DNA from 3 places in the Streptomyces sp. CA-210063 genome. Region 1 is predicted to be linked to each of the others. Evidence: riboswitches for the same ligand, from Rfam matches in the RefSeq annotation. Region 1 holds a riboswitch; each other region holds the start of a gene.
The links. Region 1 has a riboswitch for cyclic di-AMP ahead of JIX56_RS04580 (M23 family metallopeptidase). Riboswitches for the same ligand answer to the same signal wherever they lie in the genome.
Positions count from the first base shown of each region.

Region 2: it holds a riboswitch for cyclic di-AMP, as region 1 does, so the genes downstream of both, JIX56_RS11105 (M23 family metallopeptidase) here and JIX56_RS04580 (M23 family metallopeptidase) in region 1, are expected to answer to the same signal.
Region 3: it holds a riboswitch for cyclic di-AMP, as region 1 does, so the genes downstream of both, JIX56_RS24790 (M23 family metallopeptidase) here and JIX56_RS04580 (M23 family metallopeptidase) in region 1, are expected to answer to the same signal.

Region 1 is NZ_CP102512.1:1,046,214-1,050,940, forward strand. It holds gene JIX56_RS04570 (DUF1080 domain-containing protein) at 1-245, opposite strand, end outside; partial or broken gene JIX56_RS04575 (dihydrofolate reductase family protein) at 348-551, opposite strand; gene JIX56_RS04580 (M23 family metallopeptidase) at 642-1,649, opposite strand; cyclic di-AMP (ydaO/yuaA leader) riboswitch at 1,655-1,813, opposite strand; gene JIX56_RS04585 (alpha-galactosidase) at 2,116-4,188, opposite strand; gene JIX56_RS04590 (tyrosine-protein phosphatase) at 4,445-4,727, shown strand, end outside.
Region 2 is NZ_CP102512.1:2,564,387-2,569,113, reverse strand. It holds gene JIX56_RS11115 (M16 family metallopeptidase) at 1-921, shown strand, start outside; gene JIX56_RS11110 (M16 family metallopeptidase) at 918-2,306, shown strand; cyclic di-AMP (ydaO/yuaA leader) riboswitch at 2,522-2,695, shown strand; gene JIX56_RS11105 (M23 family metallopeptidase) at 2,708-3,496, shown strand; gene JIX56_RS11100 (GntR family transcriptional regulator) at 3,683-4,387, shown strand; gene JIX56_RS11095 (HPr family phosphocarrier protein) at 4,558-4,727, opposite strand, start outside.
Region 3 is NZ_CP102512.1:5,684,539-5,689,265, forward strand. It holds gene JIX56_RS24775 (MarR family winged helix-turn-helix transcriptional regulator) at 1-523, shown strand, start outside; gene JIX56_RS24780 (GTP cyclohydrolase II) at 670-1,311, shown strand; gene JIX56_RS24785 (PP2C family protein-serine/threonine phosphatase) at 1,469-2,590, shown strand; cyclic di-AMP (ydaO/yuaA leader) riboswitch at 2,905-3,062, shown strand; gene JIX56_RS24790 (M23 family metallopeptidase) at 3,074-4,135, shown strand; gene JIX56_RS24795 (aldo/keto reductase) at 4,354-4,727, shown strand, end outside.

The sequences.
Region 1 (4,727 bases):
ACCGTCGCCCCGGCCGGCACATCCACCTCCAGCACCCCACGCGAGGCCGTGACCGCACCGCCCTTCTCCAACTCCACGGCCCACTGCCCGAGTCCGTGCCGGAAGTCGTCCGCCGCGATCAGCCGACCGCGGCGGGGACGCGGGGACGCACTCGTGCTCGACCTCGCGTTCGCGACCGTGGCCGGGGCGAATGCCGCGAGAGCGGCACCGGCCGCGAGGACTCCGAAGGCTCTGCGAGTGGTCATGACGCTCCTTCTGTTCGCTTGCGGATCACTGTGTCCTCACCGTCGCACGACTGTCGAGACTTCGATCCACGAAGCGGTACTTGAGATGGGAGGCGAGGGGTGTCCGAGGAGCGCGGGCACCACATGCAACTGCAGCTCGTCGATGAGCCCCTCCTCGAGGTACGGCCGTACCGTGCTCGCCCCGCCCGCGATGTCGGCGCTCCTGTCCCCGGCGGCGGCCTTCGCCTGGGCGAGGGCGCTGTGGATGCCGTCGGTGACGAAGGTGAAGGTGGTGCCGCCCCCCTTGACTCGGGACAGGCGCATTCGGCATCGGCGACCCGCGCAGTGGTCGTCGGCCGACGACGAAGGCCGGACCCCGGGGATCATGGGGTCCGGCCTACGTGGAACGGCGGTGCGTCAGACGCTGACGCCCTTCGACCGCAGGTACGCCAGCGGGTCGATGTCCGCACCGTAATTGGGGGTGGTGCGGATCTCGAAGTGCAGGTGCGGCCCGGTGACGTTGCCGGTCGCGCCGGAGAGGCCGATCTGCTGGCCGCCGCTCACGGACTGGCCCGCGGAGACGGAGATCGAGGACAGATGGGCGTACTGGGCGTAGTAGCCGTCGGCGAGCTTGATGACGACCTGGTTGCCGTACGCGCCGCCCCAGTCGGCGGAGACGACGGTGCCCGCGCCCACGGCCTTGAGGCTGGTCCCGGTCGGGGCCACGAAGTCGACGCCGGTGTGGTAGCCGCTGGACCACATGCTGCCGGCGGTCTTGTACGCGGTGCCGACGGTGGCGCCCTGGATGGGCACGCTGAAGCCTGAGCTGTTGGACGACGAGGACTGGCCGCTCGACGTGGAGGTCGACGCCTGGGTGTCCTTCGCCTCCGTCGTCTCCTTCGCCGAGGAGTCGGAGGACTTCGACGACTGGGAGGGCTTCGAGGACTGCGACGACTGGGTCTTCGTCGACGACTCCGGTGTACCGCTCGACGCGGCCCGGGCGCCGATGCTGAGCTTGAGGCCCGGGTGGATGAGCGACGGGTCGGAGCCGATCGCCGCACGGTTGTCCGAGTAGAGCCGCTTCCAGCCGCCCTCGACGTCCTGCTCGTCCGCGATCTTCGCGAGGTAGTCGCCGACCTTCACCGAGTAGGTCTTGGCCGCCGCCTTCTTGGTGGCGGTCCTCTCCGCCTGCGCGGCCTTCTCGGCCTGCTCCATCCGCGCGCTCGCCTCGGCCGTGGCCTTCTCGGCGGCGATCGTGGCCGTCTTCTCCGAAACACCGGAAACGGCGGCCGTCGGGGTCGCGGCATGAGCGCCTGCGGCTCCGATCAGCGGCAGTGCGAGCGCCGCGCCCCCGGTCCCTGCGGCGGCGATGGAGCGGGTGAAACGCTGGGACTTCGGACGGCGGTGCTTACCCTTCGCGGGCATGGGCGAATTCCTCTCCGGCGCCTGCGAGGTGAGCTGTCGGGTGCGGACTGGAGATGCCCGGCCGTGCTTGCGCACGGCTTAACCCCTAGCCGTTCCGGAGACCGGAACAGGCGGTAATTCCTGTGGGTCCCCCGCTCCTGCCGTGGATCAGGTCGGTACGCGGCTCCGGTCGGCGGCAGGATTGGGCGTCCGTCCGGATTGACGCCGAACGTAAGCGACTTGTGCCCACAGAGACAACCATTGGGACTTCCTGTGCGTCTTCCTCCCTGATCCTTACATCAATTCATGATTACGCTCCGTAAAAGACCGTCCTTCGGCATTTTGCAACCGCCCTGGAAACACATACGAATTACGTGAACATGACGGCAACGGAACGTCACGAATATGACGCTGCTCACCCACCTACGGCCCAGTAGGCTTTATTCCGGGGCTTGTTGGAATTACAGCTCTATTTCGGACAGTTCACTCAAGTGCGACGCAGGCGGATAACTGTCGCATCGAAGTCACCGCGCAGCCCCGTCCGCAGCCCGTGATGCAACAGCACCGCACCTCGGTGCATTTCGCCCGTTTCGCGGCACTCATACGTTTCTGCCGGGTCGAGGCCTCGCAGCCGGAGCGGCGCGAGCGGCTCGCCGTAATGCTGGGCCTGGAGCCAGGCCAGGACGACGACCTCGTCGCCATGGACGTACTGCACGGCGCTCAGCCCTCCCGTCGGCGGCCTCAGCCGATAGAGGTCGCCGCGCTGCACGACCGGCCGGATCTCCTTGTACAGCTCCACCCAGTCCCGCGCCTCGGCCAGCTCCTCCTCGGTCCACTCGGTGAGGTCGCCGCCGACGCCGAGCACCCCCGCCATGGCACTGACGAAGCGGAAGCGCAGCGAGCTGACCCGGCCGTTGAGCTGATTGTTCGGGCTGTCGGTGACCCAGGCGGCCATGATCCGGGCCGGGTGGACCTGACTGAAGCCGTGCTGGATGGCGAGCCGGTCGAGCGGGTCGGTGTTGTCCGAGGTCCACACCTGGTCCGTCCGCGCCATCACCCCGAGGTCGATACGACCGCCGCCGCCCGAGCAGGACTCGAACGCCACCCCCGGGTGCGCGGCCCGCAGCCGGTCCAGCAAGGCGTAGAAAGCGTGCACGTGCTCGACCCACAGCTTCTGCGGGTACGGCTCACCGGGCCAGCCGGCATCCGTGAAGCAGCGGTTGAAGTCCCACTTCACATAGTCGATCGGCGCGCTGGAGAGGAGCCCGTTCAACTGCTCCCAGAGATATTCCTGAACATCCTCGCGCGCGAGATTGAGTACGAGCTGATTGCGCAGCTCCGTCCGCTTTCGTCCCGGTTGGAACTGGGCCCATTCGGGGTGCGACCGGTACAACTCGCTGTCCGGATTGACCATCTCGGGCTCGACCCAGATACCGAACTGCATACCGAGGGCGTGCACATAGTCGGCGAGCGGCGTCAGCCCCTTCGGGAAGCGGTCGGGGTTGGGGGTCCAGTCACCGAGCCCGGCCCGGTCACTGGTGCGCGTCCCGAACCAGCCGTCGTCCACCACGAACAGCTCGACCCCCATGGCCGCCGCCCGCCGCGCGAGCGTCCCCTGCTGCTCCTCCGAGATGTCGAACTCGGTGGCTTCCCAGGAGTTGAAGAGCACCGGCCGGTCCTGATCCGCGTCCGGGATGACGTACGTCCGCTGGTACGTGTGCCAGGCGCGGCTCGCCCCGCCGAAGCCGCCGTCGCTCCACAGGCCGGCGAAGAGCGGCGTGGTGAACGTCTCGCCCGTCTCCAGCCGCAGCAGACCGGACTCGTCGTATCCGGCGCCCCCGGTGATCTGCACGCGCGCGTCCGGGAGTTGGGCGACCGCGATCCGCCAGGACCCCGACCAGCCGAGGGCGCAGCCGTAGACCTCGCCGCGCTCCTCGGTGGCGTCGGTGTCGAGGGCGACCCAGGGCAGATGCTGGTGCCCGGTGTGGCCGCGCCGACTGCCGATGACCTTCTCGCCGTAGGTGAGGTCCCCGCGCACGAGCCGGGACTCGGCCGCCCATCGCCCGTGCAGCTGGGACAGCCGCCAGGCCTCCTCGCGCCGCGGCAGCGTCCAGGTCGCCGAGTCGGCCCGCAGCAGCTCCACCGCCGGTCCTTCATTGGCGAGGGTCACCCAGCGCTCGATCACGTCGTCGCGCATCCGGTAGTGCAGGGTGATGCCGAGGCCGTCGTCGGTGAACCGCAGCCGCAGCTCGTCGCCGTCGGCCTCGTACTCCTGGAAGGTCCACTCGGTGCCGCGCCGCTCGTCCGTGCGCACGGAGAGGGCGGGGCGGGTGAAGCGGGGGCCGCCCTCGACGGGGTACTCCTCGTGCCCGTCGACCGGGGCCTCGAACGGCCAGTACGGCAGCTGCTGCCGGCCGGCCAGTTCCTCGGCGTCGGCGAGTGCGATCCGGGGACCCCAGTGCAGATGCAGCAGCTCGTCATTCTCCGTGAGCCGCAGGGCATAGCTGCTCCTGGGCCCCGTAAGAAGCCAGGTACGGCCTTCGGCGCCGATTTCCAACATCAGGTTCCCCACAGATTCGAACAGGTGCGATCGGGCTTCAACATCATCGCAGGTCGCCGCAGGCGCTCACGGCACCTGTGGACAACTGCCGACGGGGCCTTCGCGACACCTGTGGACAACTGCCGCGGGCCGTGCCGCGGCCCCTGTGGACAACTCATTGGCGTACGCACCCATGTCGTATCGTCGAGGGCGCGCCTCGGTGCCGAGTGCGTGCCCGTCGACGATCGGCGCCGGCGGCCGGATGGGAGGAGCCCCAGTGACGCAGCAGGTCCCGTCGACCGAGCCCGAGCTGACCGGAGTGCGCAACTTCCGCGATGTGGGCGGTCTGCCGACCGTGGACGGCCGTCGGGTGCGCCACGGGGTGCTGTTCCGCAGTGGTCACCTCGCGCACGCCACCGACGAGGACACCGCGTTCCTGGCCTCCCTCGGCCTGCACACGGTCTTCGACTTCCGCAACGCGGCCGATCAGAAGCTGGAGGGCCCGGATGTCGAGTTGCCCGGCGTGCTCAATGTGAATCTGCCGCTCAGCGACCCCGCGG
Region 2 (4,727 bases), 1.5 Mb from region 1:
GGCACCGTCTTCGAGAAGATCTTCCGCCTGGCCTACCCGGAGGGCCACCCCTACCGTCACACCCCCATCGGCTCGATGGAGGACCTGTCGGCGGCCAGCCTGGAGGACGCTCGCCAGTTCTTCCGCACCTACTACGCGCCCAACAACGCCGTCCTCTCGGTCGTCGGCGACATCGACCCGGAGCAGACGCTCGCGTGGATCGAGAAGTACTTCGGCTCCATCCCGGCGTACGACGGCAAGCCCGAGCCCCGTGACGGCACACTCCCCGACATCATCGGCGAGCAGCTGCGCGAGGTCGTCGAGGAGAAGGTGCCCGCGCGCGCGTTGATGGCCGCCTACCGGCTGCCCGAGGACGGCACGCGCGCGTGCGACGCGGCCGACCTGGCGCTCACGATCCTCGGCGGCGGCGAGTCCTCCCGCCTGTACAACCGGCTCGTACGCCGTGACCGCACGGCCGTGACGGCCGGGTTCGGCCTGTTGCGGCTGGCCGGCGCGCCCTCCGTGGCGTGGCTGGACGTGAAGACCTCGGGCGATGTCGAGGTGCCCGTCATCGAGGCCGCCGTCGACGAGGAGCTGGCCCGGTTCGCCGCGGAGGGTCCCACGGCGGAGGAGATGGAGCGTGCCCAGGCCCAGCTGGAGCGCGAGTGGCTGGACCGGCTCGGCACGGTCGCGGGCCGCGCCGACGAACTGTGCCGGTTCGCGGTCCTGTTCGGCGACCCGAAGCTCGCCCTCACCGCCGTCGACCGCGTCCTCGAAGTGACGGCCGACGAGGTCCAGGAGATCGCCAAGGCCCGCCTGCGGCCCGACAACCGCGCGGTACTCGTCTACGAGCCCGTCGACGGCGAAGAGGGCGACGAAGAGGAAGCCGCCGTGGCGGAGGCCACCGCCACCACCGACGAGAACGAGGAGTCGGCGAAGTGACCGAGCTCGCGACCATGGACTTCCACCCGCAGCCCCAGGCCGGCGAGGCCAGGCCCTGGGCGTTCCCCGCGCCCGAGCGCGGCACCCTGGACAACGGCCTGACCGTGCTGCGCTGCCACCGCCCCGGCCAGCAGGTCGTCGCCGTCGAAGTCCTCCTCGACGCGCCCCTGGAGGCCGAGCCCGTCGGCCTGGACGGCGTCGCCACCATCATGACCAGGGCCTTCTCCGAGGGCACCGACAAGCACACCGCCGAGGAGTTCGCCGCCGAGCTGGAGCGCTGCGGCGCCACCCTCGACTCGCACGCCGACCACCCCGGCGTACGGCTGTCCCTCGAGGTGCCCGTGTCACGGCTGGCGAAGGCGCTCGGTCTGCTCGCCGACGCGCTGCGGGCACCCGCGTTCGAGGACAGCGAGATCGAGCGGCTGGTGGCCAACCGGCTCGACGAGATCCCGCATGAGACCGCCAACCCGGGCCGCCGGGCCGCGAAGGAGCTCTCCAGGCAGTTGTTCCCGGCCGACTCGCGGATGTCCCGCCCCCGCCAGGGCACCGAGGAGACCGTCGAGGGCATCGACTCCGCGGCCGTACGCGCCTTCTACGAGAGGCACGTACGCCCCTCCACGGCCACCGCCGTGGTCGTCGGCGACCTCACCGGCGTCGACCTCGACGCGGTGCTGGGCGACACCCTGGGCGCCTGGACAGGCTCCCCGGCCAAGCCGCGCCCCGTGCCGTCGGTCACCGCCGACGACACCGGACGGGTGATCATCGTGGACCGCCCCGGCTCCGTCCAGACCCAGCTGCTCATCGGCCGGGTGGGCGCCGACCGGCACGACCGCGTGTGGCCGGCCCAGGTGCTCGGCACCTACTGCCTCGGCGGCACCCTCACCTCCCGCCTGGACCGTGTCCTGCGCGAGGAGAAGGGCTACACCTACGGCGTGCGCGCGTTCGGCCAGGTGCTGCGCTCCGCGCCCGACGGCTCGGGCGCCGCGATGCTGGCCATCAGCGGCTCCGTCGACACCCCGAACACCGGCCCGGCGCTCGAGGACCTGTGGACGGTGCTGCGCACCCTCGCCGCCGAGGGCCTGACCGACGCCGAGCGGGACGTCGCCGTGCAGAACCTCGTCGGGGTCGCCCCCCTCAAGTTCGAGACGGCCGCGGCCGTGGCGAGCACGCTGGCCGACCAGGTCGAGCAGTACCTGCCGGACGACTACCAGTCGACGCTGTACCGCCAACTCGCCGCCACCGGCACGGTGGAGGCCACCGCGGCCGCCGTGAGCGCCTTCCCGGTGGACCGACTGGTGACCGTCCTCGTCGGCGACGCCGAGCAGATCGAGGAGCCGGTCAGGGCCCTCGGCATCGGCGAAGTCACCGTCGTACCGGCCGAGTAGAAGTCCGAGGAGAACCCGGACAAAGGGACGCGTGCCTCAGGGGCCCTGGTGACGGAAGAGTCACCAGGGCCCTCGTTTGTCCGTATTGATGGCGGAGGTTGCGTGTCTGACCTGTGGCGTAGGCAACAAATCCCGTGATCCGTTTGTTATTTCGAAGGCGGCCCACTTAGCGTCGGTCCGGCTGTTCGTCAGCAGTGCGCCGCAGCCGCGGCACCGGACAGTCATCGCCGAGTCCCCGTACGGCGCGAGCCAGGGGAGCCGGGGACCCATCGCAGTCCCTGGGGTGAATCGGGTGCCCTTCGCGAGCGACGCGAAACGAGGGGCAGCCGTAGGAGACCTTCCTGCTCCGAACCCGTCAGCTAACCCGGTAGGCGAGAGGGAAGGAAAGGACCAGCCACTTCATGGCGTTCACCCGCGCCCCCGGGAAGCACCGCCGCCCCGGCCGTGTGAAGCGCACGACCACGAGGAACGTGGGCGTCGCCGCACTCACCACCACCGGTGTCATCGGCACCCTGGCCGCTCCCGCGCTCGCCGCGGAGGAGCCCGCCGTCGAGCAGACCGGCCTGAACCAGATCATCGTCCTCGGCGACACGGTCGCCGACCAGGTGGACGCCCAGGCCGCCGCGCAGCAGCAGGCCGCCGAGGTGGCTGCCGTCAAGAAGAAGGCGCAGGAGGAGGCCAGGAAGGCCGCCGCCGAGAAGGCCGAGCAGGAACGGGCCGCCGCCGAGGAGCGCGAGGAGGTCGAGGCGCGTGCCGCCCGCGCCGCTGAGCGTGAGCGCCTCAACGCCTATGTCTCCCCGATCAGCGGCTCGTACATCTCCACCGGCTACAAGGCCGGCGGCGCCGTCTGGTCCTCCGGCAGCCACACCGGCGTCGACTTCCACGCCGCGTCCGGTACCGCCGTCCACGCGGTCGGCTCCGGCATCGTCCTCGAGGCGGGCTGGGGCGGCGCGTACGGCAACAACATCGTGATCAAGATGAACGACGGCACGTACACCCAGTACGGCCACCTGTCGTCCATCGGCGTCTCCGTCGGCCAGACGGTCACCCCCGGCCAGCAGATAGGCCTCTCCGGGGCGACCGGCAACGTCACCGGCGCGCACCTGCACTTCGAGGCACGCACGACGGCCGAGTACGGCTCGGACATCGACCCCGTCGCGTATCTGCGCTCGCACGGCGTGAACGTCTGACGCTCCGGCGCTCACCCCGAGGCCCCGGCTCACCGAGCCGGGGCTTTCCGCGTTGTGACGTACCTCCTGTCCAAAAAATATCCCTGGATTCCGGTCCGGCATCGGAAATTCCGGCTCACTGCAATAGAGTCGCTGGAACACACGTCAATCATCGACGTTTCACGGGGATTAAGGCGGAGGTCGGTCATGCGTATTCCGGCGCACTCGGTATGCACGGCGATCCGTGATGACATCGTCGCGGGTGTCTACGAGCGCGGCAGCCGCCTCACCGAGGAACTGCTCGCCCGCCGGTACGGCGTCAGCCGCGTCCCCGTGCGCGAGGCGCTGCGCACGCTGGAGGCCGAGGGCTTCGTCGTGACCCGTCGGCACGCGGGCGCGTGTGTCGCCGAGCCGACCGAGCAGGAGGCCGCCGACCTGCTGGAGATGCGCATGCTGCTGGAGCCGCTGGGCGCCGCCCGCGCCGCGCAGCGCCGCACGGAGGCGCACCTCAAGGTGCTGCGCGGCCTGGTCAGACTGGGCCAGGAGCGCGCCAGGCGGGGCAACAGCGAGGATCTGCGCTCCCTGGGCGGCTGGTTCCACGAGACGCTCGCACAGGCGTCCGGCAGTCCCGCGCTGACCTCGACACTCGCCCAACTGCGGCACAAGATCGCCTGGATGTACGCGGTCGAGGCGCCGGCCAACCCCGTGGAGTCCTGGGCGGAGCACGGCGGCATCGTGGACGCCGTCGCGCGCGGCGACGGCGAGCGGGCCCGGACCATCACGTCCCTGCACACCGAGCGCGCCACCGCCGCACACCGGCTCCGATTTCCCGCCGGGCCCGGCGGGGCGGAGCGCCCGGAGCGTGTGAGGACTTCGCAACACCCCGTAAACATGCCGAGCCTCCGGCATTAACACGGGAGCCGTATACAAAGAGGGAAGAAATTCGAAGGGCATTATTTCTGCTGCCCGCAGAGAGATTTTCTCCCCACGTGTGACAGGGAAATGCGAAGGGCTCGCCCGATAAATCGGACGAGCCCTTCGATGGTGCCTGCGGGTGCCTTTTCAGGCCTTTATCGCGTTACTCAGACCGTCTCGGGGAGCTCCTCGAGCCCCTCGGCCACGAGCTTCGCCAGGCGGTCGAGCGCGATGTCCGCGCCCTCGGCCTCGGAGGCGAGCACGATCTCCTCGCCGCCCTGGGCGCCCAGGCCCAGGACCGCCAGCATGGAGGCCGCGTTGACGGGGTTCCCGTCGG
Region 3 (4,727 bases), 4.6 Mb from region 1:
GACCCGCTGGCTCACCCCCGAGGAACAGCGTGCCTGGCGCGCCTACGTGGCCGCGAGCTCCCTCCTGGAGGACGCGCTCGACCGGCAGCTTCAGCAGGAAGCCGGTCTGCCGCACCTCTACTACTCCGTGCTGTCCGCCCTCTCCGAGGCGCCGGACCGCCGGATGCGGATGACCGATGTCGCCGAGCGCCTGAAGATCACGCGCAGCCGTCTGACGTACGCCGTGACCCGGCTGGAGAAGGACGGCGTGGTGCGGCGCGAGGACTGCCAGTGGGACAAGCGGGGCAGTGTCGCCGTGCTCACCGACGAGGGCATGGCCCTGCTGGAGCGGACGGCGCCGGGCCATGTCGAGACGGTCCGCAAGGCCGTCTTCGACCACCTCAGCCCCGAGCAGATCGGCCAGTTCGAGGAGATCTGCGCGTCCATCGCGACGGCGATCCAGGGCGGCGCTCCCCGGGCCACCGGCTCCGACGACCTGCCGTGGCGCCGCCGTGCGTGTCCGTCGAGCCAGGCCGGTCAGTAGGCCCACCGCGAGTTCCCTGTGTTGCGGGAATGTGAGGCACCTCAAAACGGGTTGCTTGAAATTTGAAGCAGGGGTTAGAGTCCTGCCGAGCGTGGTGCTTCAAATCTGAAGCACGGCGGCACCCGCACCAGGACCGGAGAACCCGCATGCCCGACTTTCCCGCTGCCACCCCGCGTGCCCGCGTCCGGGTACCGCTGCGTTTCCACGACGGCTACGGCGTCGACACCGAAATGGTCACCTTCCACGGCCTCGTCGACGGCCAGGAGCACGTGGCGATCGTCCTCGGCGACCCTGCGCCCGGCACGGCCCCGCTGGTCCGGCTGCACTCCGAGTGCCTGACCGGCGACGTCTTCGGCTCGGCCCGCTGCGACTGCGGTCCGCAGCTGCGCGAGGCGGTGGAGCGGATCGCCGACCGTGGCGGTGTCCTCCTCTACCTCCGCCAGGAGGGCCGGGGCATCGGTCTCTACAACAAGCTCGACGCGTACGCCCTCCAGGACCAGGGCCTCGACACCTACGAGGCGAACGCGGCGCTCGGACTGCCGGAGGACGCCCGCGACTACACGGCGGCGGCCCAGATGCTGGGCGCCCTCGGCATCGACGAGCTGGACCTGCTCTCCAACAACCCCGACAAGGGGCAGCAGCTCCGTGACCTGGGTGTCGGCGTCCGGCACCGCGTCCCCACGGGCGTCTTCACCACCGCCCACAACGTCCGCTACCTCCGCGCGAAGGTCCTCCAGACCCAGCACACGCTCCCCCTGCCGGAGCTGACCGAACTGACGGCCGGCTGAGTCCCGGAGGAAACGGGAAGGGGACGGGAAGGGGACGGGAAGGGGACGGAAACGAGGACGCGGGGAACGAGCCAGGGGCGGACCGGTGCGACCGGCCCGCTAGCCCACTCGGCCCCGCCGACTGGCCCCGCACCCCACCCCCGTGAACCCTGTATCCGTGGGGCAGCGAGAGGGCGCGAGGCAGCCGGTCGGCCGGCGTTTCTCGTACGCCCGTACGCTCGTCCGCGTCATCCCGGTCCTGCTGATCGCCATCGGACTCTTCTACGACCACTTCACCCCGCGCGAGTTCACGGCGGTCCCCTTCTTCACCGCCGCGCCACTCGTGGCGGCCCCGCTCTTCTCGCTGCACGGCACGGTGATCACCGGTGTGGTCTCGATCGCCGGCATCACCGCCGTACACATCCGCTACGGCGACACGGGCCACGTGGACGCGATCACCGAGATCGCGACGGTGACCACCGTCGCCGTACTGGCCGTACTCATCAACCGCCTCGTCCGCCGCAGCGACGCCCGGCTCGCCACCGCCCGCGAGATCGCCGAGGCGGCGCAGCGGGCCGTACTGCCGGTGCCGCAGGAGCGGATCGGCGGGCTGGAGATCGCCGCGCGGTACGAGGCGGCGCAGGCCGGGGCGTCGATCGGGGGTGATCTGTACGCGGTGCAGGACTCCCCCCACGGCGTACGGCTGATCGTGGGCGATGTGCGCGGCAAGGGGCTCGGCGCGGTGTCGGCGGTGGCGGTGCTGATCGGCGCGTTCCGGGAGGCGGCCGAGCAGGAGTCGACGCTCGAAGCGGTCGCCCAGCGGCTGGAACGGGCGCTGGCCCGGGAGGGAGCGCGGCGGGAGGCGGCGCGGCGGGACGCGGCCGTGGAGCGCGAGGGGTTCGTCACGGCCGTACTGGCGGAGTTCCCGCACGGCGCCGGCCGCGCCCGGATCGTCAACCGCGGCCACCCCTCACCACTGCTGCTGTACGCCGACGGCGTCCTGCGCACCGTGGAGGCCCCGCAGCCCGCGCTCCCGCTCGGCATGGACGACCTGGGCACCTGGCCGGACCGCGCCGAGGAGACCGGATTCCCGCCCGGCGCCACGCTGCTCTTCTACACCGACGGCCTCTCCGAGGCCCGCGACGGCCGAGGCGTCTTCTACGACCCGGCCGAGCGGCTGTCCGGTCGTACGTTCCCCGGCCCGCGCGCCCTGTTGACAACCCTCGCGGAGGAGGTGCGCCGACACACGGGCGACCGCACGACGGACGACATGGCGCTCCTGGCGGTCCGCCGCCCCTGACGCCCTTCTCGCGCCCTTCTCGCGCCCTTCTCGGCACCTCTCCGTGTGCCTCCCCACACGTCTCTCTCACATCGTTCACGATCGATGTCACCGAACGTGTCCGCCCGACCTTTCTCCGTATACCAACTGACGTGCCGTCAGAACTCTTGTTACTCCAGAGGCAAGGTCAACTCGCCCGTTTTCCGCCCCTCATGACCCGTAAGTCCTGCGCGAAAGCCGGAACGATCATCCAGAACAGCTTGGAATGGAGTACTCGCGTCTATTAACGTTCGATAACGCAGCGCGGTCGTCCCAGCCGTCACAAGAGACGGCTCCGTGCTCACGCGCCGAATCCCGCAAGGGAACCGGGGAACCACCACCCTGGGGTGAATCGCGCGGAAACCGTCGTGGCAGCACGTCAGGTTTACGCGCGTAGGAGACCTTCCTGCTCCGAACCCGTCAGCTAACCCGGTAGGCGAGAAGGAAGGAAAGGAGTACGCCCACGTGGCGTCCAACCGGTCCGCGACCGAAGCCCCGTTCGTACCGAGCCAACGCGACGGCGAGAGCCAGACGTTCGGTTACGGCAGCTACAACAGCGACAACGAGGGCCCCTGGCAGGAGTGGAACCCCAACGAGGAGTCCATTCGCCCCGCTCGCGGCCGGCACCGCGTCGCCAAGAAGGGCGGCGGACTCGCCCGTGGCGGACTCGCCCGCAGCTCCACGGTTCTCGGCGTCGGTGTCATAGCCGCCGTCGGCGGCGCCGGTATGGCCAGCGCGCAGTCCGGCAAGGCCCCGGTGTCCATATCGATGCCCGACGTCGGTTCGGTCTTCGAGGACGACACGGAGAAGGAGGAGGAGGCGGAGCCGCAGGCCTCCACCACCCCCCTCAGCAGCGCCGGCCTGATCGCCGCCGACACAGAGCAGGGCACGGCGGACGCCGGCGAGGCGCTGCGCGCCCGCATCATGGCGCAGGCCGAGTCCCAGCAGGACGCCTTCGACAAGGCCTCCGCCGAGGCCGCCCAGACGGCCGCCGCGAAGAAGGCCGCCGAGCAGGCCGCCCAGGAGAAGAAGGAAGCCGAGGCGAAGGAAGCCGCCGCCAAGAAGAAGGCGGAGGAGGAGGCCGCGGCGAAGAGGGAAGCCGAGCGCCTCGAGGCCCTCGCCAAGCAGTTCACGCTTCCCACCTCCTCGTACACCCTCACCTCCACCTTCGGTCAGGCCGGCCCCTACTGGTCCTCCGGCTACCACACCGGCCTCGACTTCGCCGCGCCCACCGGCACCCTCATCAAGGCCGTCCACAGCGGCACCATCACGCGGGCCGGCTATGAGGGCTCCTACGGCTACAAGACCGTCCTCACCCTCGATGACGGCACCGAGATCTGGTACGCCCACCAGTCCTCCATCGGCGTCAGCGTCGGCCAGAAGGTCGCCACCGGCGACGTCATCGGCCGCGTCGGCGCGACCGGCAACGTCACCGGCGCCCACCTCCACATGGAGGTCCACGCCGCCGGCTCCGCCAACGGCATCGACCCGGCGGCATGGCTGCGCAGCAAGGGCCTGAACCCGTAAGACCCGAACGAACGGCAACCCCGCAAGGCCGTTGGGCCGGCAGGGACCCGAGACGCCGCGCAACCCCATGAGGGCTGCGCGGCGTTCGTCATGCGGGGCGGCGGGGGCCCGGGGCCTCTCCTCTGTCTCCTCCTGACGGATGACGGATGACGGATGCTTCACGCACCGTTCACGCTGAGGCGGAATGCGAACGTCTGGCCCACCGGTTGACGTCGCACATGACTTCTCTTCGCAAGCTGGGCACGTCCGACATCGAGATCTTCCCGCTCGCCCTCGGCGGCAACGTCTTCGGCTGGACGGCGGACGAGGACCAGTCCTTCGCGGTCCTCGACGCCTACGCGGCCGCCGGCGGCAACTTCGTCGACACCGCCGACTCCTACTCGGCGTGGGTCGAGGGCAACAAGGGCGGCGAGTCCGAGACGGTCATCGGCAAGTGGGTCAGGTCCCGCGGCAACCGCGCCGACGTGGTCATCGCGACCAAGGTGAGCCAGCACCCCGAGTACCAGGGCCTGACGGCGGCCAACATCAAGGCGGCGGCCGACGCCTCCCTCACCCGCCTCGGCACCGACTACATCGACCTCTACTACACCCA